3 regions of the Foliimonas ilicis genome follow, and region 1 is predicted to be linked to each of the others. Evidence: predicted binding sites of a transcription regulator. Region 1 holds the regulator's gene; each other region holds the start of a gene.
What was found. The regulator PhoB, encoded in region 1, activates phosphate uptake and scavenging genes when phosphate is short. The targets are predictions, from matches to a motif close to TGTCATNNANCTGTCAT.
Positions count from the first base shown of each region.

Region 2: the regulator PhoB is predicted to act here: its motif matches at 2,648-2,664, upstream of ABFT80_RS26240 (inorganic diphosphatase).
Region 3: the regulator PhoB is predicted to act here: its motif matches at 4,285-4,301, upstream of phnF (phosphonate metabolism transcriptional regulator PhnF).

Region 1 is NZ_JBDUUH010000001.1:752,901-760,645, reverse strand. It holds gene ABFT80_RS03765 (ATP-binding cassette domain-containing protein) at 1-344, opposite strand, end outside; gene ABFT80_RS03760 (sugar ABC transporter permease) at 360-1,679, opposite strand; gene xylF (D-xylose ABC transporter substrate-binding protein) at 1,868-2,911, opposite strand; gene ABFT80_RS03750 (ROK family protein) at 3,091-4,311, shown strand; gene phoB (phosphate regulon transcriptional regulator PhoB) at 4,453-5,148, opposite strand; gene phoU (phosphate signaling complex protein PhoU) at 5,167-5,874, opposite strand; gene pstB (phosphate ABC transporter ATP-binding protein PstB) at 5,898-6,722, opposite strand; gene pstA (phosphate ABC transporter permease PstA) at 6,734-7,745, opposite strand, start outside.
Region 2 is NZ_JBDUUH010000017.1:64,492-72,236, forward strand. It holds gene ABFT80_RS26230 (monovalent cation/H+ antiporter subunit A) at 1-1,867, opposite strand, end outside; gene ABFT80_RS26235 (helix-turn-helix domain-containing protein) at 1,973-2,224, shown strand; gene ABFT80_RS26240 (inorganic diphosphatase) at 2,742-3,341, shown strand; gene repA (plasmid partitioning protein RepA) at 3,672-4,925, shown strand; gene repB (plasmid partitioning protein RepB) at 4,912-5,964, shown strand; gene repC (plasmid replication protein RepC) at 6,174-7,436, shown strand; gene ABFT80_RS26260 (CcdB family protein) at 7,450-7,745, opposite strand, start outside.
Region 3 is NZ_JBDUUH010000010.1:103,342-111,086, forward strand. It holds gene ABFT80_RS20095 (zinc-dependent alcohol dehydrogenase family protein) at 1-564, shown strand, start outside; gene ABFT80_RS20100 (ATP-binding protein) at 582-1,937, opposite strand; gene ABFT80_RS20105 (response regulator transcription factor) at 1,943-2,608, opposite strand; gene ABFT80_RS20110 (L,D-transpeptidase) at 2,711-3,448, shown strand; gene phnF (phosphonate metabolism transcriptional regulator PhnF) at 3,507-4,259, opposite strand; gene phnG (phosphonate C-P lyase system protein PhnG) at 4,371-4,823, shown strand; gene phnH (phosphonate C-P lyase system protein PhnH) at 4,823-5,428, shown strand; gene ABFT80_RS20130 (carbon-phosphorus lyase complex subunit PhnI) at 5,432-6,535, shown strand; gene ABFT80_RS20135 (alpha-D-ribose 1-methylphosphonate 5-phosphate C-P-lyase PhnJ) at 6,532-7,440, shown strand; gene phnK (phosphonate C-P lyase system protein PhnK) at 7,437-7,745, shown strand, end outside.

The DNA.
Region 1 (7,745 bases):
CCCCAGCTGGTCTTCAGCTCACGGCCGAGAAACAGATTGGCTGCAGCATCCACATTGTCCGCCAAAGCAAGCGTCTGGTAGATGGTTTCGATACCGTATTTCTTGGCATCGCGCGGATTGCTGATCGAAGCTTCCTCGCCATTTACGAAGATCGTGCCTGCATCGCGCTTATAGGCGCCGGACAATATCTTGATAAGCGTCGACTTGCCCGCGCCATTGTGGCCAAGCAGCGCCACGACTTCTCCCGGAAAAAGATCGATCGAGGCGTCGTCCACGGCACGAATGCCACCGAAGGCGATCGATATATTCTTCATATCGATCAGAGGGGTTTGCGTTTGATCCATCGCTTTTCTCCCCGATTACTGCGTGCGACGGCGATAAAGCGTGTCGAGCCATACGGCCACGACCAACACTATGCCGACCACGATGTTCTGAAGCGGCGTATCGACGCCGAGAAGGACCATGCCCGATTGCAGAGACTGCATCAGCAGCGCACCCAGCATCGCGCCTGCAACCGTGCCGACACCGCCCGAAAGCGACGTGCCGCCGATAACCGCTGCCGCGATGACCAGAAGCTCGTCCAGCGTGCCTTGCGCGTTGGTTGCCGCATTGAGGCGCGATGTCGAGATTGCCGCACCGATTGCCGCGAGAAAGCCCATCAGCATGAAGATTTTCATCGTTACCCAGCGGGTGTTGATGCCAGCGAGCGCTGCCGCCTCCGGGTTGCCGCCGATGGCGAACACATAGCGTCCGAAGCGGGTTCTGGTCGTGATGAAGGTCATGATGATGCCCGCAGCGATCGCTATCAGAACCGGTATGGCGATGCCATGCGCGATGAACAATCCGCCTTCGGGAATGGTGATATTGTTGGCTTCGGCATAACGCCGGACTGTGCCTGCTGGCCAAGGATAGGAATTGGCGACCCACACGGCACCGAGAATGACGCCGCAGGTCAATACGCCAAGGAACGTTTCAGCCCATACGGGGCGAAGCGGAAACTTGAAGCGCTTGCGCTGCTTGCGACCTGACAGCAGCATGAAAACCACTGCGGCACATGCAACAAGGCCGACGATCCAACTTGCGGTCGCACCTATAGAGCCATCCGGCCCGCCGCCCATCAGGCGGAAAGTGGCATCCATCGGGGCGACGGTCTGGCCACTTGTGACCCACCAGGCCGCACCGCGCCAGACAAGAAGTCCGCCAAGCGTAACAATGAAGGCAGGGATGCTGAGATAGGCAATCAGAAAGCCCTGAAACGCTCCGATCGTGACGCCCACGATGATACCTGCGGCAAGCGCGATCATCCAGATTGTAGGGTCGCCCAGCGGGAAACCCATCATTCTGGGGAGCCAGACAGCTTGCGTAACACCCATGACCATACCAGCAAAGCCAAGCAGCGAACCGACTGAAAGATCGATATTGCGCGTAACGATCACCAACACCATGCCGGTCGCCATGACAGTGATGGATGATGACTGAACGGAAAGATTCCAGAGGTTTCGCGGCGTGAGAAACAGGCCGTTCGACAGAAAATGAAAGCTGATCCAGATGACCAGCAGCGCGCCGACCATGCCGAGCATGCGGGTGTCGATTTCCGTCGCCTTCAGAAACCTTGCGACCGGTCCAAGCTCGGACGATCTTGCTCCGTCCGGCATTCCGCTCGATGCCACTTCACTCATGAAGTCCTCCCGACAGTACGGCTTGTTCCGTTACTGTGAACATGGACCGGAACCGAACGCCATGTTTGGCTACTTCGGGACAGGTCATACGATAGTTTGAACCATGATCAGGCTTCGTACCAGCCCGATCTAGACCCCAAGAAAAACGCCGCGGCTTCTTGGCCGCGGCGTTTCGCTAAATGGTCAAATTATTTGCAGGCCGGAACCGAACCGGCAGCAACGCCCTGACAGACAACGTCCTTCGAGACCCAGCCTGCGTCGATGATGACGTCAAGATTGTCCTTCGTGATCGGAACAGGCTTCAGGAACACCGAGGTCATCTCGACCTTGTTCGGACCGCCATCGAACTTCACTGCGTTCGGAATCTTGTCCATCTCAGTTCCGTCAGCAAGCTGCGAAGCGATTTCGGCAGCCGTCTTTCCAAGCTCACGCGAGTCTTTCCAGATCGACACGGTCTGCGTGCCAAGCGCGATGCGGTTCAGCGCAGCATGGTCGGCATCCTGCCCGGAAACCGGAACGGAACCGGCAAGGCCCTGTGCGTCGAGTGCAGCAATTGCACCGCCTGCGGTACCGTCATTGGCCGCAACGACTGCATCGACCTTGTTGTCGTTTGCGGTCAGGAACTGCTCCATGTTCTTCTGCGCGTTAGCCGGCAGCCAGCCATCGGTGTAGGCTTCGCCGACATTCTTGATCTTGCCGGAATCGATCGCTTCTTTCAGCACTTCCATCGCGCCCGCAAACAGGAAGTCTGCGTTCGGATCGGCACCCGAGCCTTTGATGAAGACATAATTGCCTTCCGGCTTCACGTCGAACACGCCCTGCGCCTGCATGCGGCCGACTTCCTTGTTGTCGAACGTCAGGTAGAAAGCGTCCTTGTTTTCGATCAGGCGGTCATAGCCGACGACCGGAATGCCTTCGGCGACGGCTTTTTCGACAGCCGGTCCGATTGCGCTGGAATCCTGCGCAAGGATGATGAGCGCGTTTGCGCCCTGGCTGATCAGGCTTTCAACATCGGTGAGCTGCTTTGCGGCAGACGACTGCGCATCGGCCGAAATATACTTGTCGCCCGCAGCTTCGAGAGCTGCCTTGATGGCGGCTTCATCGGTCTTCCAGCGCTCTTCCTGGAAATTGGACCAGGAGACGCCGATGATCTTGTCTTTCGCCTGTGCCGCGACCGAAAGCGATAGCGACATGGCAACGCCCGCCAGAATGGCGGTGGTAAACTTATTCATGATTTCCTCCCAAGCGCCGGAAAGCGCGACTACGATTATAAAGCGTCAGAGCAGCTTTTTTTCGAGCTCCGAAATAAATAGTGGCGCAAGCCGTGACTTCTGTCAATATCCGCCTGTACGCCGTAAACGGGCCCTCACGAACAAGAGGCCCGCGACGGGTGCGGGAGGAGTTAAGCCACATGCCGGCTGGAATAAGACATGATGATTTGCGACGCCGGAACAGGGCGATGGTCATCGCTGAAGTGCGCCGCTCGGGACAGCCATCTCGAACCTCCATAGCGAACGCCACGGGCCTCAGCCATTCCACCATATCCGCCATCTCGTCCGACCTTATGGGTGAGGGAATTCTTGTGGAGACGGCCTCGGCAGAAACAGCAAAATCAAGGCGCGGAAGGCCTCAGGTGGGATTGGGTCTTAATCCGAAGGCCGCCGCCACGGTCACGATCGTCCTGTCCCTCAATCATCTGGTAGGTGCTCTGATCGACTATTCCGGGGTCATGGTCGCCGAAGAAAGCTGCAAGCTGCCGACGCTCGAACTCTCTCAGGAAGAGCTGATTGAGGCATGTATCGCGATGGTCGAGCGTCTAGTCAAAAAGAACAATACGCAACGTAAGATCCTGCGCCTGATGATCGCCGTGCAGGGCATCACTGATTCGCATTCGCGCAAGATGCTCTGGTCGCCGATCACCAGCCACACAGATCTGGAACTGGCCGATCTGCTCGAAAAACGGTTCGGAATTCCCTCGACCGTCGAAAACGACTGCAACATGATCACAGTGGCGCTGCGTTGGCGCGATCCGGATCGCTACAAGAACGATTTCATCGCCATCCTGCTGTCGCACGGCATCGGCATGGGACTGATGCTCAAAGGTGAATTGTTCACCGGCACGCATTCATCCGGCGCCGAATTCGGCCATATGAACCATCTGCCGCATGGCGCGCTTTGCCGGTGCGGACGGCGCGGCTGCGTCGAGGCCTATGCCGGAAATTATGCGATCTGGCGCAATGCCCACGGTTTGGCCGAAGATGTAGCCCCACTGGTCGACATAGACGACGCCGACATGCTGGAACTTGCAGAAAGCGCCCGGAATCATCCCGGCCGCGTGCGCGACGCGTTTCATACCGCAGGCGAGGCAATTGGCTATGGTTTGGGAAGCATGTTCGCGCTGATTGACCCTGCCCCGGTCGCCGTTGTCGGCATAGGGGCCGCGGCTTTCGATCTGATCGAACCATCACTACGCGACGCGATAGCCAACACCGCAGGCGGACAGCACAACAAGGCAATCAGCTTCGCCGCGATCCCGGACGAGTTCTCGCTCATCCGCGAGGGCAGCGCCATGCATGCGCTGACCCATATCGACAGCGCGATCTTCGCGCCGGGCAACGGTACGAAGACCTAGAGCCCTTTTGATAATTCGCCCTGCCGAGGCATATAGTGTGGTTTTCGAGAACCGGAGCGGAGCGTACATTTGGTACGTGAGCACCGGAAGCGCAGAAAACTGCGCTAGATGTCCGGCAGGGTAGAATTTGCAAAAGGGCTCTTAAAGCTGGTCTTCCTGGATCGCGTAACCCGCGCCGCGTATCGTGCGGATAACGTCCGGCATACGGCCTGTGTTCACCGCCTTGCGCAGACGACCGACATGCACATCGACCGTTCTTTCGTCGATGTAAATCGTTTCGCCCCAGACATTGTCGAGCAACTGGCTGCGCGAGAACACGCGGCCCGGATGCCGCATCATGAATTCCAGCAGCCGGAATTCCGTCGGCCCGAGCTTGATCTCGCTTTTCTTGCGATAGACGCGATGCGCTTCGCGGTCGAGCATGATGTCGCCGACCTTGAGAATGCTCGAAAGCACTTCCGGCTTTGCCCGGCGCAGAAGCGCCTTCACGCGTGCCATGAATTCAGGCGTCGAGAACGGCTTGACGAGATAATCGTCGGCGCCCGTCGCAAGCCCCCTCACCCGGTCGCTTTCTTCGCCGCGCGCCGTCAGCATAATGATCGGCAACCTTTGCGTTTCAGGACGCATGCGCAGCCTGCGGCAAAGCTCGATGCCCGAAATCGCCGGGATCATCCAGTCGAGCACCAGCAGATCGGGAACGTTTTCCTGCAGCCTGATCTCGGCCTCGTCGCCGCGCGCGACGACCTCGACCTGATAGCCTTCGGATTCGAGATTGTAGCGAAGAAGAACGCCAAGGGGTTCTTCGTCTTCAACCACCATGACTTTTGGTGCGATCATCGCATTTCACCCGTCATTCTACTCGGCAAGAACCGTCATCGTGGTTTCATCGAGTTTAGGTCTGTTCGGTGGCAATTGCTCGCCCGTCATCACGAAATAAGCATTTTCGGCAATGTTGGTCACATGGTCGCCGATGCGCTCGAGGTTCTTCGCGCAGAACAGAAGATGCGTGCACGCCGTTATGTTGCGCGGATCTTCCATCATATAGGTCAGCAATTCGCGGAAGATCGCCGTGTATTTGACGTCAATCTTCTCGTCTTCGGCGCGAAGCGTGCGCAATGCATCCGGTTCGCGCGCGACATATTTGTCGATGACCAGCTTCACCTGATCCAGAACCAGCGCGGCCATGGAATCGATGCTGTGCGACAGGCTCTTCGGCGCCGCCGTCTGGCCGACCGCGCTGACGCGCTTTGCGATGTTCTTCGCGAGATCGCCGATGCGCTCCAGATCGCCGGCCATGCGGATCGCGCCGACGACAGCGCGAAGATCCTGCGCCATTGGCTGGCGCTTGGCGATAAGCGTTATCGCACGGTCATCGAGTTCGCGCTGTTTCGCATCCATGATCGCATCTTCGGAAACGACGCGCTGGCCGAGTGCGGAATCCGATGAAAGCAGCGCACGAATGGCGTCCGCGACCATCGAACCGGCATTGTCGCCCATTTCACGAATAAGGCGGTCGATCTGCTCAAGTTCTTCGTCAAAGGAGGTGACGGTATGTTCGCCCATGATCTGTCCTCGTATCCCAACCGTCAGCCGAAGCGGCCGGTGATGTAATCCTGCGTGCGCTTGTCGTCCGGGTTGGTGAACATCTTTTCGGTCGCACCCTCCTCGACCAGATAGCCGAGATGGAACATCGCCGTGCGCTGCGAAACGCGGGCTGCCTGCTGCATGGAGTGCGTGACGATGACGATCGTGTAGTTCTGGCGAAGTTCGTCGATCAACTCCTCGACGCGCGCAGTCGCAATCGGGTCGAGCGCCGAGCACGGCTCGTCCATCAGGATCACTTCCGGTGAAACGGCAATTGCGCGCGCAATGCAAAGGCGCTGCTGCTGGCCGCCCGAAAGCCCAGTACCTGGTTCCTGAAGCCGATCCTTCACCTCGTTGAACAGACCGGCCTTCTGCAGGCTGCTTTCAACGATCTTGTCCATCTCGGTTTTGTTCTTGGCCAGACCGTGAATGCGCGGTCCGTAAGCGACATTCTCATAGATCGACTTAGGAAACGGATTAGGCTTCTGGAACACCATGCCGACACGGGCGCGCAGTTCGACGACGTCGATCTTCTGCGTGTAGATGTCCTCGCCGTCCAGCGTGATCTTGCCTTCGACGCGGCAGCTTTCGATCGTGTCGTTCATGCGGTTGAGGCAGCGCAGGAAGGTGGACTTGCCGCAGCCGGACGGGCCGATAAGCGCCGTAACCTGCTTTTCGCGCACGTTCAGATCGACATCGAACAGAGCCTGTTTTTGACCATAGAAGACGCGAACCTTTTCGCCCTTCATTTTCAGTTGTTCGTTCGTCTCTGTCATTCGCTTACCCAGAACTGCTTCTTCTACTGCTTGTTCGGTCATTATGTTCATAATCCGTGCTCCTACCAGCGCCGTTCGAAACGGCGGCGAAGTATGATTGCAGTGATGTTCATTGCCGCGAGGAAAAGCAGCAGGATGATGATGGCTCCCGAGGTGCGCTCCACGAAGGCGCGCTCGGCCTCATTGGCCCACATGAATATCTGCACCGGAAGCGCTGTCGCCGGATCGAATGGCGTTGATGGGAAGTTGGCAACGAAGGCCACCATGCCGATCAACAGCAGCGGCGCGGTTTCGCCGAGCGCCTGTGCAAGGCCGATGATCGTGCCGGTCAGGATACCAGGTGCGGCCAAAGGCAGAACGTGATGAAACACCATCTGCATTTTCGATGCACCGACGCCAAGTGCGGCAGCACGGATCGACGGCGGCACGGCCTTGAGAGCGGAGCGCGTCGCGATGATAATCGTCGGCAGCGTCATAAGCGTCAGCACCAGACCGCCGACGATGGACGCGGATCGCGGTAGCCCGGCAAAATTTATGAAGACCGCCAATCCCAAAAGACCGAAGACGATGGAAGGCACGGCCGCGAGATTGTTGATGTTCACTTCGATCAGATCGGTGAAGCGGTTCTTCGGCGCGAATTCTTCCAGATAGATGGAAGCGGCAACGCCGATCGGCAGCGCCAGCACCAGCACGATAGCCATCATGTAGAGCGAACCGATGATCGCAACACCCATGCCGGACGTTTCCGGGCGGCTCGATGCGCCGAAGGTGAAGATACCCGTATTGAACTTCTCTACCATCGAACCGTCAGAGGTAAGCTGGTTCATCCAGGTCACCTGCTGGTCCTTGACCTTGCGGCGCGCTTCGTCGACGCGCAGATCGATCTGCCCCTTATGGGCGGAATCGACGTCGGCATTGGCCAGCACCCAGACATTCTGCGTCGTACTTATGATGGACGGGTCTTCGACCACCATGTCGCGAAGCTGCGTGCGAACCCCTTGCGAGATCATGCCGCCGAGCAGACGCGACTCCGCGCGGCTTGCGCCATCGAGATTGACGCCAAGCTTGGTCGCA
Region 2 (7,745 bases), on a different contig from region 1:
CGCACACGATGCCAACCAGCCAAAGCACCGCAAACACCGGATCGAGGCCGTCGAAGCTGATCCGGCCGAGATTCAGTCCCAGCGTGTAGAGCGGATAGGCTGCGGCAACGATCGCCAAGGCCACCAGCACGCGAAGCTGCGGCTGCAGGCGGCGCGTGCCGAGATAGGATTCGACCGCCCTCGCCCACTTCCACGAAACAGTCACCAGAACGCGTTCGAAAATACGCTGGCCTTTCAACAGCCGGAAGATCGGCGGGCCTTCTTCGCAGGTCGCCAGATAATTGCGCAGCAGCGCATAGAGGATGATGCCGCAGACAAGCGCGATCAGGCTCATCACCAGCGGCACGTTGAAGCCATGCCAGATCGAAAGGCTGTATTGCGGGGTCGCCTCGCCCAGCACCGCAAGCACGCCCGAATGCAGATACGGACCCATTGTCAGGCCAGGCACGATGCCGACGACAAGGCAGATCAGCACCAGAAGCTCGATCGGTCGGCGCATCCAGACCGGCGGCTCGTGCGGCACACGCGGCAGATCGGTCGGTGCAGGTCCGAAGAACACGCAATGGATAAAGCGCAGCGAATAAGCGACGCTGAACGTGCTGGCGATGGTCGCGACGTAAGGCAGCGCGCGGTCGAGCCAGGAATCCAGATGCGTTTCGACGGCTTCGGCGAAGAACATTTCCTTCGACAGGAAGCCATTGAGCAGCGGCACGCCAGCCATCGCCGCACTCGCCACCATGGCGAGCGTGGCCGTTATCGGCATGTATTTTATCAGCCCGCTGAGCTTGCGCATGTCGCGCGTGCCGGTTTCATGGTCGATGATGCCGGCAGCCATGAACAGCGACGCCTTGAACGTCGCGTGATTGACCATGTGGAAGATCGCGGCGACCAGCGCCAGCGGGCTGCCAAGGCTCAACAGAACCGTAATCAGGCCGAGATGGCTGATCGTCGAATAGGCGAGAAGGCCTTTCAGATCCTGCTGGAAGATCGCGAAATAGGCGCCGAGCAGCATGGTGCTCATGCCCGCCGCACCCAAAATCCAGAACCATTCCTCGGTTCCGGCCAGAACCGGCCAGAACCGCGCCATCAGGAACACGCCGGCCTTTACCATGGTCGCCGAGTGCAGATAGGCCGAAACCGGCGTCGGTGCCGCCATCGCGTTGGGCAGCCAGAAGTGGAACGGAAACTGCGCGCTTTTGGTCATCGCGCCGAGCAGGATCAGAACCAGTGCCGGCACATAAAGCTCATGCGTGCGGATCTGGTTTCCCGCCGCCAGCACGTCGTCCATATCGTAGCTGCCGACGATATGACCGATGATCAGGAAGCCTGCCAGCATCGCCAGACCGCCAATGCCAGTGATCGTCAGCGCCATACGCGCACCGTCGCGCGCATTGGCATTGTGATACCAGTAGCCGATCAACAGGAAGGAGAAGATCGAGGTCAGTTCCCAGAAGATCGCGAGCAGGATCAGATTGCCCGAAACCACCATGCCCAGCATCGCGCCCATAAAGGCGAGGAAGAAGGAAAAGAACCTGGGAACCGGATCTTCCGCCGACATATAGTAGCGCGCGTAAAGCACGACCAGAAATCCGATGCCGGTGATCAGCATCACGAACAGCCAGGCAAAACCGTCGAGCCGCAGCGTGAAATTCAGGCCGAGCGACGGCACCCAGGGTATGTCGGCGCGCAGAACGCCGCCATCGGCAACGATCGGATAAAGCCACGCGGCTATCAGGAACACGGTCAGGGAAACGGCACCCGCGAGCCAGGCTTCGGTGTTTCGGGCGTTCGAAGGAAAGAGCGCAGCGATGACGCTGCCCACAAAGGGGAGGACGACAATGAAAGTGAGTAATGCGTCGCCCGTCATCGTGTGTCTGGGTTCCTTCTTGAAAATAAAGCCGAATTTTAGGTCTGTTGCCTTATCTCACCCATTATGGTTGACTTGTCCATACCCAAGCAAGGATTTTGAGCGGTGAATCTGGTTCCAGAGCAATGTCGCGCAGCAAGAAGCCTGCTGAACTGGTCGCAAGAGCAGCTCGCAGCGCTGGCAGGGGTATCGCGCAGCACGATCAAGGATTTCGAATGCCGCCGGCACACGCTGCATCAGGCAACGGAAAAGCTGCTTATCAAAGCCTTGGAAAAAGGCGGCGTGCGGCTGCTTGGCCATGATGGCGAGGGTCCGGGCGTCCGCCTGATTTCAGGCTTACCACCGCAACCGCAATAGGCCCCTCGCCTTCTAAAAATCCAATGCGGGCGGCGCATCGTCGCATCAGTGCATTGGATCGCTCGAAGCTCATTAATTCGGGCCTTTATTGGACCTGGCAATTCCGTCTTTGCCAGAATCGTTCGCCACTATGCGAAAGCCTTCCATCGAGTTTCCTGCATGGCGCTGCTTTGTGTCGTCTCGATTGAACGTGCTTAAGGGTTTCACGTGAGTCGCTGAATGGGCCGCATTCGCACACGCGGCGATCTCCGAAATGATCTCTTCGACCCATACAGCGACGCGCTCACAGCATGTGGGTATTTGCTGCAGGCCAAGATCGAACGCGGCTATCTCGAGCGCGTTGACAGCTGTCAACTTGGAGCGCGATCCGAAAAGCGGGAACTAGTTCGGAGAAGACCATGCTCCAATAAGGCCAGCGGCGGTTGTTATCCCTCTGTCATGAACCGCCGATAGGAGCAGGCTCCGGCGCGAACGAGAACCGCGCCCCTCACCTGATCTGAACCTCAAGAGGATTTTCATGCGCAAATTGATTCTGGCGACCGCAGGCGTGATGCTTGCAACCACCGCTGCGATGGCCGAATTCGTAAACCCCTTCGCCTACCCCCAACCGGCAGAAGGCACCGACTTCTACACCGTCATCGAAATTCCGCAGGGCAGCTTCACCAAATATGAAATCGATGCTGACAATGGTCACGTCTTCGTCGATCGCTATCAGTCGATGCCCGTCGTCTATCCCGCAAATTACGGCTCGATCACAAGCTCGCATGCAGGCGATGGCGATCCGCTCGACGCACTGGTCTACACGCGTGAGCCGATCGTTCCGGGCGCGATGATCAAAGTGCGCGCGATCGGTGTGCTGAAAATGATCGATGGCGGCGAGACCGACGACAAGATCGTCGCGGTCCCCGCGTCCGACATCGACCCGACCTATGACGACATCAAGTCGATCAACGATCTGCCTTCGATCGAGCGCGAACGCCTCGAGGCTTTCTTCCGCGTTTACAAGCAGCTTCCGGAAGGCCGCAAAAAAGTCGAACTCGGCGGCTTCGATGATGTCGATGTCGCGAACGAAACCGTTCAGGCAGCCCTGAACGCCTATCGCGGTCGCAATCAGTAATCCTCCCAAGGACGCGACTGCCGGAAACGCCCATCTGCATTTGCAGGTAGGCGTTTTTTATTGCCAGGACTTCGGCCGCCCCCGGCAACCCTGACGCGCAGGCGCTTGACACGACTCACGCGCTGCCGCACCTTTCCAAATACGGATTTTTTCGTTAACGAGCGCGTCCTGCGTAACCGTAACTTTGCCGCGTAATTTTCGCTTTGCAACGTAAAAAACTGCAAAATCGTAAGCGGCTATGCGTTTTGGCCGAATCGAAGCATTATAGAGGGTGAGCATGCGATTCTATCGCCTGCCGGGGAGATATATCAGGTGCCGGAGCGGGTTAAAGTGACTGAAGAAGAACAGGCGGTAGCGCTGTCGACCGACCGCGCTATTGCGCGCGACGCCGAGCTGTTATCCGCACAATTGCAAGCGATGCGTGAGCGTCTTTTCCAGCCCGCATCGCGCAAGGCACTGCGCAAATTTACCAGCGGCGAAGCTGCCAAGCTCGTCGGCGTGTCCGATGGCTATCTGCGTCAATTGTCGATCGCAGGCGAGGGGCCTCAGCCGGAAACGGGTGCGGGCGGACGCCGCTATTATTCGCTGCAGGAAATAAACGAACTCAGGCGGCATCTGGCCGAGCAGGGCGGCGCGAAATCGCGCCTCTATCTGCCGTGGCGTGACGCCGAGCGCGGCGAGCACATGCAAGTTATCGCCGTCACCAATTTCAAGGGCGGTTCGGGCAAGACAACGACAAGCACGCATCTGGCCCAGCATCTGGCGCTTTCGGGCTTTCGGGTGCTGGCCGTGGATCTCGATCCGCAGGCTTCGATGTCGGCACTCTTCGGCTATCAGCCGGAACTCGACCTCGACGGTAATGACACGCTCTATGGCGCGATCCGTTACGATGATGAGCGTCGCCCGCTCTCCGATATCATCCGCAAGACCTATTTCGATGGGCTTGATCTCATTCCCGGCAATCTCGAGCTTCAGGAGTTCGAGCACACGACGCCGCAAATGCTTGCCGACCGTCAGGGCGGCAAGGGAACGACCGACAATGCGCTTTTCTTTGCGCGCGTTCAGGCTGTGCTGGCGACGGTGGAAGATCGATACGACGTCGTCGTCATGGATTGCCCGCCGCAGCTTGGCTTCCTCACCCTCTCGGCCCTCTGTGCGGCGACTTCCGTGCTGGTGACTGTCCATCCGCAGATGCTCGACGTAGCGTCGATGAGCCAGTTCCTGTTCATGACCGCAGACCTCCTTTCGGTGGTGCGCGAGGCAGGCGGAGAACTGAACTTCGACTTCATGCGCTATCTAGTCACCCGCTACGAGCCCAATGACGGTCCGCAGACGCAGATCGTCGGCTTTTTGCGCTCCCTGTTCGGGGAAAGAGTGCTGACGGCGCCGTTGGTAAAATCGACCGCATTTTCCGATGCGGGCCTTACAAAACAGACGCTTTATGAGGTTGCGCGGGAGAATTTCAACCGCGCGACTTACGATCGGGCGATGGAATCGTTGACAGCTGTCAACTCCGAGATCGAAGGCCTTATACTCGACGCCTGGAACAGAACGGGACGTGGAGGCACAGATGTCAGGACCTAATCGCAAGGATCAGCTTAAAGCCCTGTTCGGAGCACCCGAACAGAAGTCTATGCCTGCTGCCCCACATCCCGAAGACAAGAAGCCTGAGGCTGCCTCCACACCAAACGAAGGGATTATGCGTCCGCGCAGCGCTTCCGGTGCGGTCAAGGCCATGGGACTTTCGCTGGGCGGTCTTTCGCGCGAACTCGAAGAAGTCCGCCGCCATAAAGACGATACGAGCGATCGCATCATCGAACTCGATACGTCTCTGGTCGATATGTCTTTCGTGACCGACCGCTTGTCGCGCAACGATCTGCGAGACACCGAATTCCAGGAGCTGGTAAAAAGCATCGAGGAAAGCGGGCAGCAAGTGCCCATCCTCGTTCGCCCGCATCCCGACAAGCAGGGCCGCTATCAGACGGCCTATGGTCACAGGCGATTGCAGGCGGCGCGTCAGCTTGGCCGCCCTGTTAGCGCTCTTGTGCGCGATCTGAGCGATGTTCAGCTCGTTCTGGCGCAGGGCAAGGAAAATACCGAGCGGCGCGACCTCTCCTTCATCGAACGTGCACTGTTTGCAAACGCGCTTATCGCACGCGGTTTCGAGCGGGGCGTCGTCCAGAAGGCCCTATCGCTGCACAAGGCCGAAATGACGCGCTTCCTGCAGGTCGCAGAGGCAATTCCTGTTCAGATCGCCAATGCCATTGGCCCTGCACCCAAGATCGGCCGTCCGCGCTGGATGGCGCTGGCCGAGGTCATCAAGGGCGAAGCGGCAATGGTCAAGGCTGATGATGAAGTCACCAGCCAGCGCTTTCGCCAGGCCGATACGAATACACGCTTCAACATGCTGTTCGAGCGCCTGTCGCGCCGTTCTGAAAAGAAGCTGCGCGATACGCAGATAAGCAACGAGCAGGGCCGTCCCGTCGCGCAGATCGCTGCGCAAAAAGGACGGTTCTCAATCCAGTTTCTCGAGAAAATGCCTGACGAGTTCGATGCTTTTCTCAGGAAAGAAGTGCCTTCCCTCATCGAAAAATTCGAGAAAAACAAAACCACCGAAGGGTGAGGGCGGCCTAAAGCGTACCGAGTAGCTGTAACCGCGTAATCGAAACGACAAAAAAGAAGGAAAACCGGCAAGAAAAAGGCCCCCGAAACGTCACCATTCCGGAAGCCCTCATCAATGTAGCAATTGTGAGAGAATCACTTCCACGCTGAATTGTCAAGCACTGGTCGCGCTCCGGTAGGTCTGATTCTGCCTCTAATCGAGGTTTGAAAATGACTGAGCGTTTTGCAACGACGCCGTTTGGCGGTCGTTCACTTTCGCGCGGCATGTTTTCTGTTCAGGAAAGCACCGCGCTCGCCCGCGCACGTCTGGCAAAAACACGTAGCTCCCAAGAAGGGGAGGGCGTTTCTGCGCCTGATAAATGGCGTCTTCTGCGCGCATTAACCGAGGCTCGCACCGTCTACGCGCTTTCCGACCGCACCATCGCGGTTCTCGAGGCTCTCGTAAGCTTCCAGCCGGGCACCACGCTCGATGCAAGCAAAGCGGTTATCGTTTTTCCGTCGAATGCCGAGCTTTCGCTCAGAACACGCGGCATGGCGCCTGCAACGTTGCGTCGTCATCTCGCAATTCTGGTCGAAACGGGCCTCATCATTCGCCGCGACAGCCCCAACGGCAAGCGTTATGCCCGCCGTGACGAGCAAGGCATGGTGGAAACCGCTTATGGCTTCGATCTTTCGCCGCTTGCACTGCGCCAAAGCGAGATCGAGACACACGCCCATGAAGCCCGCGCGCTTGCGCATCGTATCGGAACGTTGCGCACGGAAATCACCATCCACCTGCGCGATATCTCCAAAACGATCGAGGCAGGGCTGTCAGAAGGCCGCAAAGGGCCCTGGGAGGCGTTTCAGGAGCGTTTGGTATCTCTTTCCGGCCGTGTGACCAAGAATGCATCGGAAGAAGCCCAGACGGCCCGCCGCGATGCTCTCGTGAGACTGCGCGCAGAGATCGAAAACACCTATCTCGACACGCTCACTGAACAAGAAATGAGCGCCAATGAGTCCGTTTTTGAGCGCCATATTCAGAGTTCAGACTCAGAACCCAATAAGAATAAATGCAAGGAAAATAATCTGAAGGAAAACCCGCCTCAAAAACCGGAAGCGGAAAAGCCTCGAAATCCGCAATTTGTGCCAAAAACCAAACCGGTCGGGCCCAATCTCGGCAGTGTACTCAAGATTTGTCCGCAGTTTTCAGCCTATTCACAGAGCGGAATTCGAGACTGGATGGAATTCCTTCGAACGGCCGGCCTCGTGCATACCATGCTCGGAATTTCGCCGGATGCTTGGAAAAAAGCCCGAAAAGCCATGGGCGACGTCAACGCAGCCGTAACCGTTGCGGCAATTCTGGAGCGGGCAGGGGACATTCGCTCCCCCGGGGGCTATCTGCGCAGTTTGACCGAGCGGGCCGAACTTGGCCTCTACTCGACAACGCCTGTGCTGAACGCCTTGCGAAAAACCGCACTGACAACAGTAAGTTAGCGAGAAGATCGTGTCAAAATCCGTGAAAGGCCATGTCGAGTGCTGCCGTGATTTCATCGGATTGCCGGGCAAGACCGGCAATGGGAAAAACAAGCACCGAAAGCGGGATTGGGGCAAGGAACTGGGTCACCAGAACATATTGCTCGCCGTCGATCGCGAAAACAGGAGTGAGCCTGCGTGCGGGTTTCGGCGCATCGTTCAGAGGCAAAAGGGGAACACCGATCTGCGTTTTCAATCCATCGAGGAGATCGGCCTGAACATCGACGACAAAACCGCCATTAGGATTCGGATACACATCGTAGCGCGCCA
Region 3 (7,745 bases), on a different contig from region 1:
GGTCGCGTACGCGGCGGAGAATGGGTCGCGGTGCATGGCAGTGGCGGAGTAGGCTTGTCAGCGATCATGATCGCCACGGGAATGGGCGCACAGGTCGTCGCAGTCGATATCGCAGACGACAAGCTGGAACTTGCCCGCAAACTCGGCGCAGTCGCCATCGTCAACAGCCGTAAGGTGCCGGACGTCGTCGAAGCCATACGCGACATCACGGGTGGCGGTGCACATCTGTCCATCGATGCGCTCGGTCACCCTGAGACATGCTTCAACTCGATCAAAAACCTCCGCCGGCGCGGAAGGCATGTTCAAATCGGGCTGATGCTCGGTGAAAATACGACCCCAAAGATACCCATGGCGCAAATTATCGCGCATGAGCTGGAAATCTATGGCAGCCACGGCATGCAGGCTTGGCGATACGATGCAATGCTGGACATGATCCGAACGGGCAAGCTGATGCCCCAAAAGCTGATCGCACGGTCCATGACGCTTCACGAAGCGATCCCGGCCCTGATGAAGATGGACAGCACCAACGAAACGGGGATCGGCATCATCAATCATTTCTCATAATGCCGAATGGCAGTGGCTCAAGCGTTAGGTTCATCAGAAATCTTTTGTCCGACCGGCAAGGTAATCCGCGCAGATAGTCCGCCATCGGCCTTGTTTACCAGCGAAAGTCGGGCGCCGATCTGCTTGAGTGCGAGTTCGACGATGCTCAGGCCCAAACCGCTTCCGACTGGCGCTTTAAAGCGCCCACGGAAAAATCGCTCCGTCACAAGTGCCAGTTCCTCTTGCGGTATGCCTGGACCCTGATCTTCGATGCGCAGTTCGATCGAATCCTGGCTGCGAGACATGAAGCATCTCACCACTCCGTTCGAGGGCGTATGGTGCAAAGCATTTTCCATGAGGTTGCGGGTAGCGAGCCGTAGAAGATCGGGATCGGTATGGACAATCGTGCCGAACAGCGCATCGTCAATCTTCACATCGACAGCAGGCGCGACGTGGCTGAGCAGTTCGCTGCGCAGGCGTTTCAGCGCATCCCCTAGATCGACCGGCACCGCTTTGGATTCGGGTTCCGCTGCCTCGATCGAGGCAATATCCAGCAACTGCTTTACCAGACGTCCGGTCCGGTCAACTCCAAGAACGATCTGGGAGAGCGCCTTGTCGCGTATTGCGTCGTCCTTGCTGGCCAACGCCACCTGAGCCTGTGTTTTCAGCCCCGCCAATGGTGTCCGCAACTCGTGGGCAGCGAAGGCCGTAAAGTTCCGTTCGCGATCCCGCGCGCTGGCTACGCGCGCAAAAAGCCCATTCAACGAGCGTACAACCGGAACGATTTCCTTGGCGAGCGACGTGTTGGCGATGGGTTCCAAATCGGTTGCGTTGCGTGTCGAAAGATTGGTCGCAATGTTCTTCAGCGGCGACAATCCACGTCCGATGCTCAGCCATATCAATCCTGCCAAGATAGGCATTATGAGCAGGCCGGGAAGCAGAAGCCCTTTCAGCATGTTGTTTACGAGCTGTTCGCGAAAGTGGATTCTGTCGCCCACCATGACACGAAGATTCGTCTCCGGATTGACGACCGAATATACGCGCCATGCTTCACCCTGCACGACAGTTTCCGAAAAGCCCTCCTCATCGTAACCGAGCTTTTCCGTGGGCGCGCCTTCCGATTTGCTGATCAAGGCGCCGTCGAGGGTCCATATCTGGCACGACAATTGGCGATCATAGACTGGAGAGTAAAGTTCGGCCTGTTCTGAAGGAGAACGGCTGCCATCGAGATCCTCACGTACGACCAGAGAACTGACCATACGGGCCGCCTCGCGCAATCTTGCATCCAGCACGTTTTGCAATTCCGCCCCGGTGCTGAAGAAAATCCATGCCATAGCTGAGAGCCAGACAAGACCGGTCGTTATCAGCAATATGCCAAAGAGGCGGGCGCGCATCGAAATCATCCGCATGCCTCTCCCAAACGGTAGCCAACACCCCTCACGGTTTCGATGATGCCGGGGCCGAGCTTGTTGCGCAGATGATGAACATGGACTTCGACCGTGTTGCTTTCCACGCCTTCCTGCCAGCCGTACAGGGTTTCCTCAAGCCTTCCTTTCGACAAGACGCGTCCCGCATTCGCCATCAATGCATGGAGGACCGAGAACTCCCGACGAGAGAGGTGAATTGGTTCACCTGACTTCTCAACGGTCAATCGCGAGGGATCGAGCTCTATCCCGTTGAATGCGAGCACCGCGTTGGATTGCCCTGAAGACCGGCGAATGAGCGCACGAAGCCGAGCCGCGACTTCATCGAGATCGAACGGCTTTCCCAGATAGTCGTCCGCCCCGCTGTCGAGACCGGCAATCCTGTCCGAAACGCTGTCGCGTGCGGTCAGCAGGAGCACCGGTGTATGGCGGTCACTGCTGCGAAGATCTTTCAGTATATCGAGGCCGGATCCGTCGGGCAGCATCAGGTCGAGTATGACGGCATCGAAATAGTGAAGCTCGACGGCGGCATTTGCATCCTGGCAGGTGGCCACGCAATCCACGGTAAAGCCGTTGAGGGAAAGCCCGACCTGCAGACCATCCTTCAGCATCTCATCGTCTTCCACCACAAGAATTCGCATCGACTTCTCCCGTCGTCCGAGTGATGGAAAATATCGGCCTCCTTAAGGCGGGCTTAAGGTTGGGAAACTCCTTGGTCGTCATCGCAACGAACGAGTAGAGTAATGCCCAGCAGCGTGAGTTCTCAAAATAGGCCATCGGGCCAGACAAGCAAAGTTAGCCGACGCGCCTTTCTCGTCGGGTCATCCGCCATTGTCCTGGCAGGCTGTTCAACCACCCAAGCCCCTCCTCCCCCTCCCACACCGAAAGCTGCACCGGTTGCCGAAACGCCGCCGATGTATTTTGCCATGCCGCAGGAGCGTTTTCCGATCCCTGAGGTCAATGTTTCGCAAATCGATCAGAAATTCTGGCGCACGGAAGTCGATTATTCATCCGATGAACGACCGGGCACGCTGATCGTCGATACGCCTAATAAATATCTGTATCACGTTCTGCCCGGCGGCCGGGCAACGCGATATGGCATCGGCGTTGGAAGAGACGGGTTTGCTTGGTCGGGAAGAGCCGTCGTTGCGTATAAGCGCGAATGGCCGCGATGGAACCCGCCGGATACGATGGTTGCGCGTCAACCCGAGCTTGAGCCCTACAGCATCGCGAATGGCGGCTGGCCGCCCGGCTTGGACAATGCCCTCGGTTCCCGCGCGCTCTACATCCACCAGAATGGAAGGGATACGCTCTACAGATTGCATGGAACCACGCAGGAATGGTCCATTGGGAAGTCCGTATCGTCGGGCTGCATTCGACTGCTCAATCAGGACGTGATCCATCTTCACGACAATGTTCGGGACGGGGGCGCAATCGTAGTCATTCCCGACCCAACCATGGGCCATCTGGCATCTGCCTGATGAAGGTCGACGACGGCAGGCTGCCGCAAACGCGGCAGCCAATAGGCTTTACTCAACACTAAGCCGCATCGTCCCCTTTGGCTGGATCACTCTTATGCTGCATGACGAGTTCCATGCGGTCGGCCAGGAACTTCGTCCGGATCACCTGGATTGGCCGCTCGTCGAGATCAACGTCGATTGCCTTGCTTACCAGAACGATCGCATCTGAGCCGCAATTCAGAAGCTCGGCATCCTTGGCTGAAACCCGCTCTGCCGTGAGCCGGGTTTCGCGCCGCCGATAGTCCGCAATGCCTTCGCGCTTCAAGGCTTCAGTGATGGAGCCGGTCTCGGCATAGGCGATGACGATCCCGGGAAACCGCTCTACCGGGAAATAGGATGTCGATCGCGACATCGGCACGCCGTCCGCCACGGACAGGCTTTCGAGACGGTGCAGCGACGCGCCGACACGGCACTCCAGCAAGGACGCAATTGCTGCATCCGCTGCCACACTCTCAGACCGGATGAGCCTGCCGGAAGGCTCGATCGACTGCTTCAGCATGTTCTCGGAGAAGCGCGTTCTGGCTCCCACCGGATATTGTATGCGCCGCGGAATTTCATTCACGAACGTTCCGCGTCCCCTTTCGGCACGTAAAATGCCTTCTGACGCAAGGGACGCTATGGCCCTGCGCACGGTATGACGGTTTACGCCATATCGCGCCGCCAGCTCGGTTTCCGGCGGCAATGCAGTCTCTACGGTGCCGCTTGTGATCGCGGAGCGGATTTCATCTGCGACCCTGCGCCACCGGGAAATTCCGTCATCAATGAGGATCAATTTTTTCGCTCCGGGTCGCGTGGGTTGTCATGAAGCCGTCATGCTCTGTCGGGTAAAACCATACATAGGATTAGTTATCTATACAAATAGACAAATTAGGTTTCAGACAAAATGTCTTCCGCGAATTTGGCCCGAAAACGCACACTTGATGTGCTGGCAGCTTGCGATGCGGCTGCGCTGTACGAACGCTACGCCGCCCTCGAAGTCGAAATGCCAGCACCGTCACCCGTTCGCGGGCCGGAAATCGGCATGGTCATGTTGCGTGGCCGGGCAGGCGGAGGCGGCGCATTGTTCAATTTGGGCGAAGCCACAGTCAGCCGGGCAAGCGTCCGTATCGACAGCGGAGAAGTCGGCCATTCGGTCATACTGGGCCGCGACACGTCAAAGGCACAGATGATCGCCCATCTCGATGCACTGGCCCAGCGTGCTGACTGGGCCGACCGGATCGAGCGCGAGTTCGTGATCCCGGCGCTCGAAACGCAAAATGATGAGGCGGCCCGACAAGCCGCCGAGACCGAAGCCACGCGGGTCGATTTCTTCACTCTGGTTCGAGGCGAAGACTAATGGGCGAACTGCACGACAATGCCGCGTTCGAAGGCGGTTTCGCCGATCCGGTCTTCGGATCCCAAGCTGTCTTTCGTGAAGTCATGGAGGCGATGGCGAATCCAGGGCGGATCGTGGATGCTGGTGATGTAACTCGCGCTCCCACCCCCCTTTCTTCAGCCGCATCGGCGTTCCTCGCCACGTTTGCCGATCACGATACGCCGGCCTGGTTCGAGGATGCTGACTGCGCCGCGGCCAAGGCCTGGCTCAGCTTTCAAACCGGTGCACCTGAGGCTGGTACGCCCAGTGTGGCGGCTTTCGCTGTTCTCGCGATGCCGAGCGCTATCGAGAACTGGTCACATTTTTCGATCGGCAACTCGTCCTATCCCGATCGCTCTGCAACGCTGCTTCTGCCGGTCGAAGCCTTGCATGGGGGTAGCCCCCTAAAGCTCACCGGTCCCGGCATCGAGACAAGCGCGATGATCTCGCCCATCGGGCTGCCAGCCGGCTTCCGGGATGCGATGGCGCGAAACGCAACGCTGTTTCCATTGGGCTTCGACCTCATCCTGCATTGCGGCACTGCACTTCTTGCGCTGCCGCGCACGACGCAAATCACGGAGGTCTGAGCCATGTATGTTGCCGTTAAGGGTGGCGAGGCCGCGATTGCCAACGCACACAGGCTGATGGCGGATCGCCGCCGCGGCGAGCGGGACGTGCCCGCGCTTTCACTTTCTCAAATCGCCGGTCAGCTCTCGCTGGCGGTCGACCGGGTCATGGCGGAAGGTTCGCTCTACGATCCTGAGCTTGCGGCTATGGCGGTACGTCAGGCACGTGGCGACCTGATCGAAGCGATCTTTCTGATGCGCGCCTATCGCACGACGCTCACCCGGTTCGGTCACGCACGGCCGATAGACACGGGCGTCATGCGCATCGAGCGCCGTGTCTCGGCGACTTTCAAGGATATTCCCGGCGGACAATTGCTCGGCCCGACATTCGACTACACACATCGTCTGATCGACCCCGCAATGGCGGGCGACGAACCGGTGGATGAGCCAATTCGCCGGTCGCCGATAGCGCAGGAAAGCTGCCCGCGCGTTATGGATATGCTCGGCTCGGAAGGTTTGATCGAGGCGGATGGGTCGGGCGATGACGAGCCTTCCGACCTTACCCGCGAGGCGACGAGCTATCCCGTCTCGCGTGATCTCAGATTGCAGGCCCTGGCGCGCGGCGATGAAGGTTTTCTGCTGGCGCTCGGCTATTCGACGCAGCGCGGCTACGGGCGCACCCACCCCTTTGTCGGTGAAATACGCATTGGGCTGGTCGATATCGAAATAGACATGCCGGAACTCGGTTTTCCCGTTCGGGTCGGCAGCATCCGCGTGACCGAATGTCAGATGGTGTCTCAATTCAAGGAAATGGCTGACGGCGAGCCACGCTTTACCCGTGGATACGGCCTTGTTTTCGGCCAATCCGAACGCAAGGCCATGGCCATGAGTCTGGTCGATCGAGCGCTGCGGGCTGACGAGTTTGACGAGCAGCGACTGGCGCTAGCGCAGGACGAGGAGTTCGTCCTCGAACATTGCGACAATGTCCAGGCAACAGGCTTCGTCGAACATCTGAAGCTTCCCCACTACGTCGATTTCCAGGCTGAACTGGAACTCCTGCGCCGTCTGCGTGGCGAAACCGCACAAGCCGATGAAGCAGCAACATCGATCAGCGAGGCCGCAGAATGACCATCGCGCACGCCCTTCCAGCTTACAATTTCGCTTATCTCGACGAGCAGACCAAGCGAATGATCCGCCGCTCAATCTTAAAAGCGATAGCGATTCCCGGTTATCAAGTCCCCTTCGCGTCCCGGGAGATGCCCATGCCCTATGGTTGGGGCACTGGCGGGGTACAGGTGACGGCTGCGATCCTCGGTCCAGACGACGTGCTGAAGGTCATCGATCAAGGCGCCGATGACACCACCAACGCCGTATCGATCCGCGCTTTTTTCGCCAAGGTCGCGAATGTCGCGACGACCACAAGGACCGTCGAGGCAACAATCGTCCAGACACGGCATCGCATCCCGGAAACGCCGCTGAACGCCGGTCAGATCATCGTTTACCAGGTGCCGATACCCGAACCCTTGCGATTTCTCGAGCCGCGAGAAACGGAAACCCGCATCATGCACGGGCTGGAGGAATACGGGCTCATCCACGTCAAGCTTTACGAAGACATCGCCCAGCACGGTCATATCGCCACGACCTACGCCTATCCGGTCAAGATCGAGGGCCGCTATGTGATGGACCCCTCGCCCATCCCGAAATTCGACAATCCGAAAATGCATCTCTCTCCGGCGCTTCAGCTTTTCGGAGCGGGCCGCGAAAAGCGCATCTATGCATTGCCGCCGTTCACCAAGGTCGTGAGCCTGGACTTCGAGGACCACCCGTTCTCGGTGCAGCGTTTCGAGGCTCATTGCGCATTGTGCGACGCTCAGGACGTCTATCTCGACGAGGTCGTCACCGATGACCGTGGCGGGCGAATGTTCGTCTGCTCCGACACGGACAATTGCGAGACGCGCCGGTCGGAAGGCCACCATGGGTCCGGCATGCCGCTCGACGGTGGAAATCGGTCCGAACGGGAGGCGGCGGAATGAGCGCTGAACCAATCATGTCCGTCCGCAATCTTGAACGCCGATACGGCGCATTCATAGGCTGCACCGGAGTTTCTCTGGACGTCTGGCCAGGAGAAGTCCTTGCCATCGTTGGCGAATCCGGTTCCGGCAAGACCACACTCCTCAATTGCATATCCAGCCGCCTCGATCGCAGCGCCGGCGAAATACGCTACCGGATGCGCGATGGGCGTTTCCCGGACCTCGCCGATCTGGGCGAAGCCGAACGGCGTTTCCTGATGCGCACCGATTGGGGTTTCGTGCATCAAAACCCTGCAGACGGTTTGCGA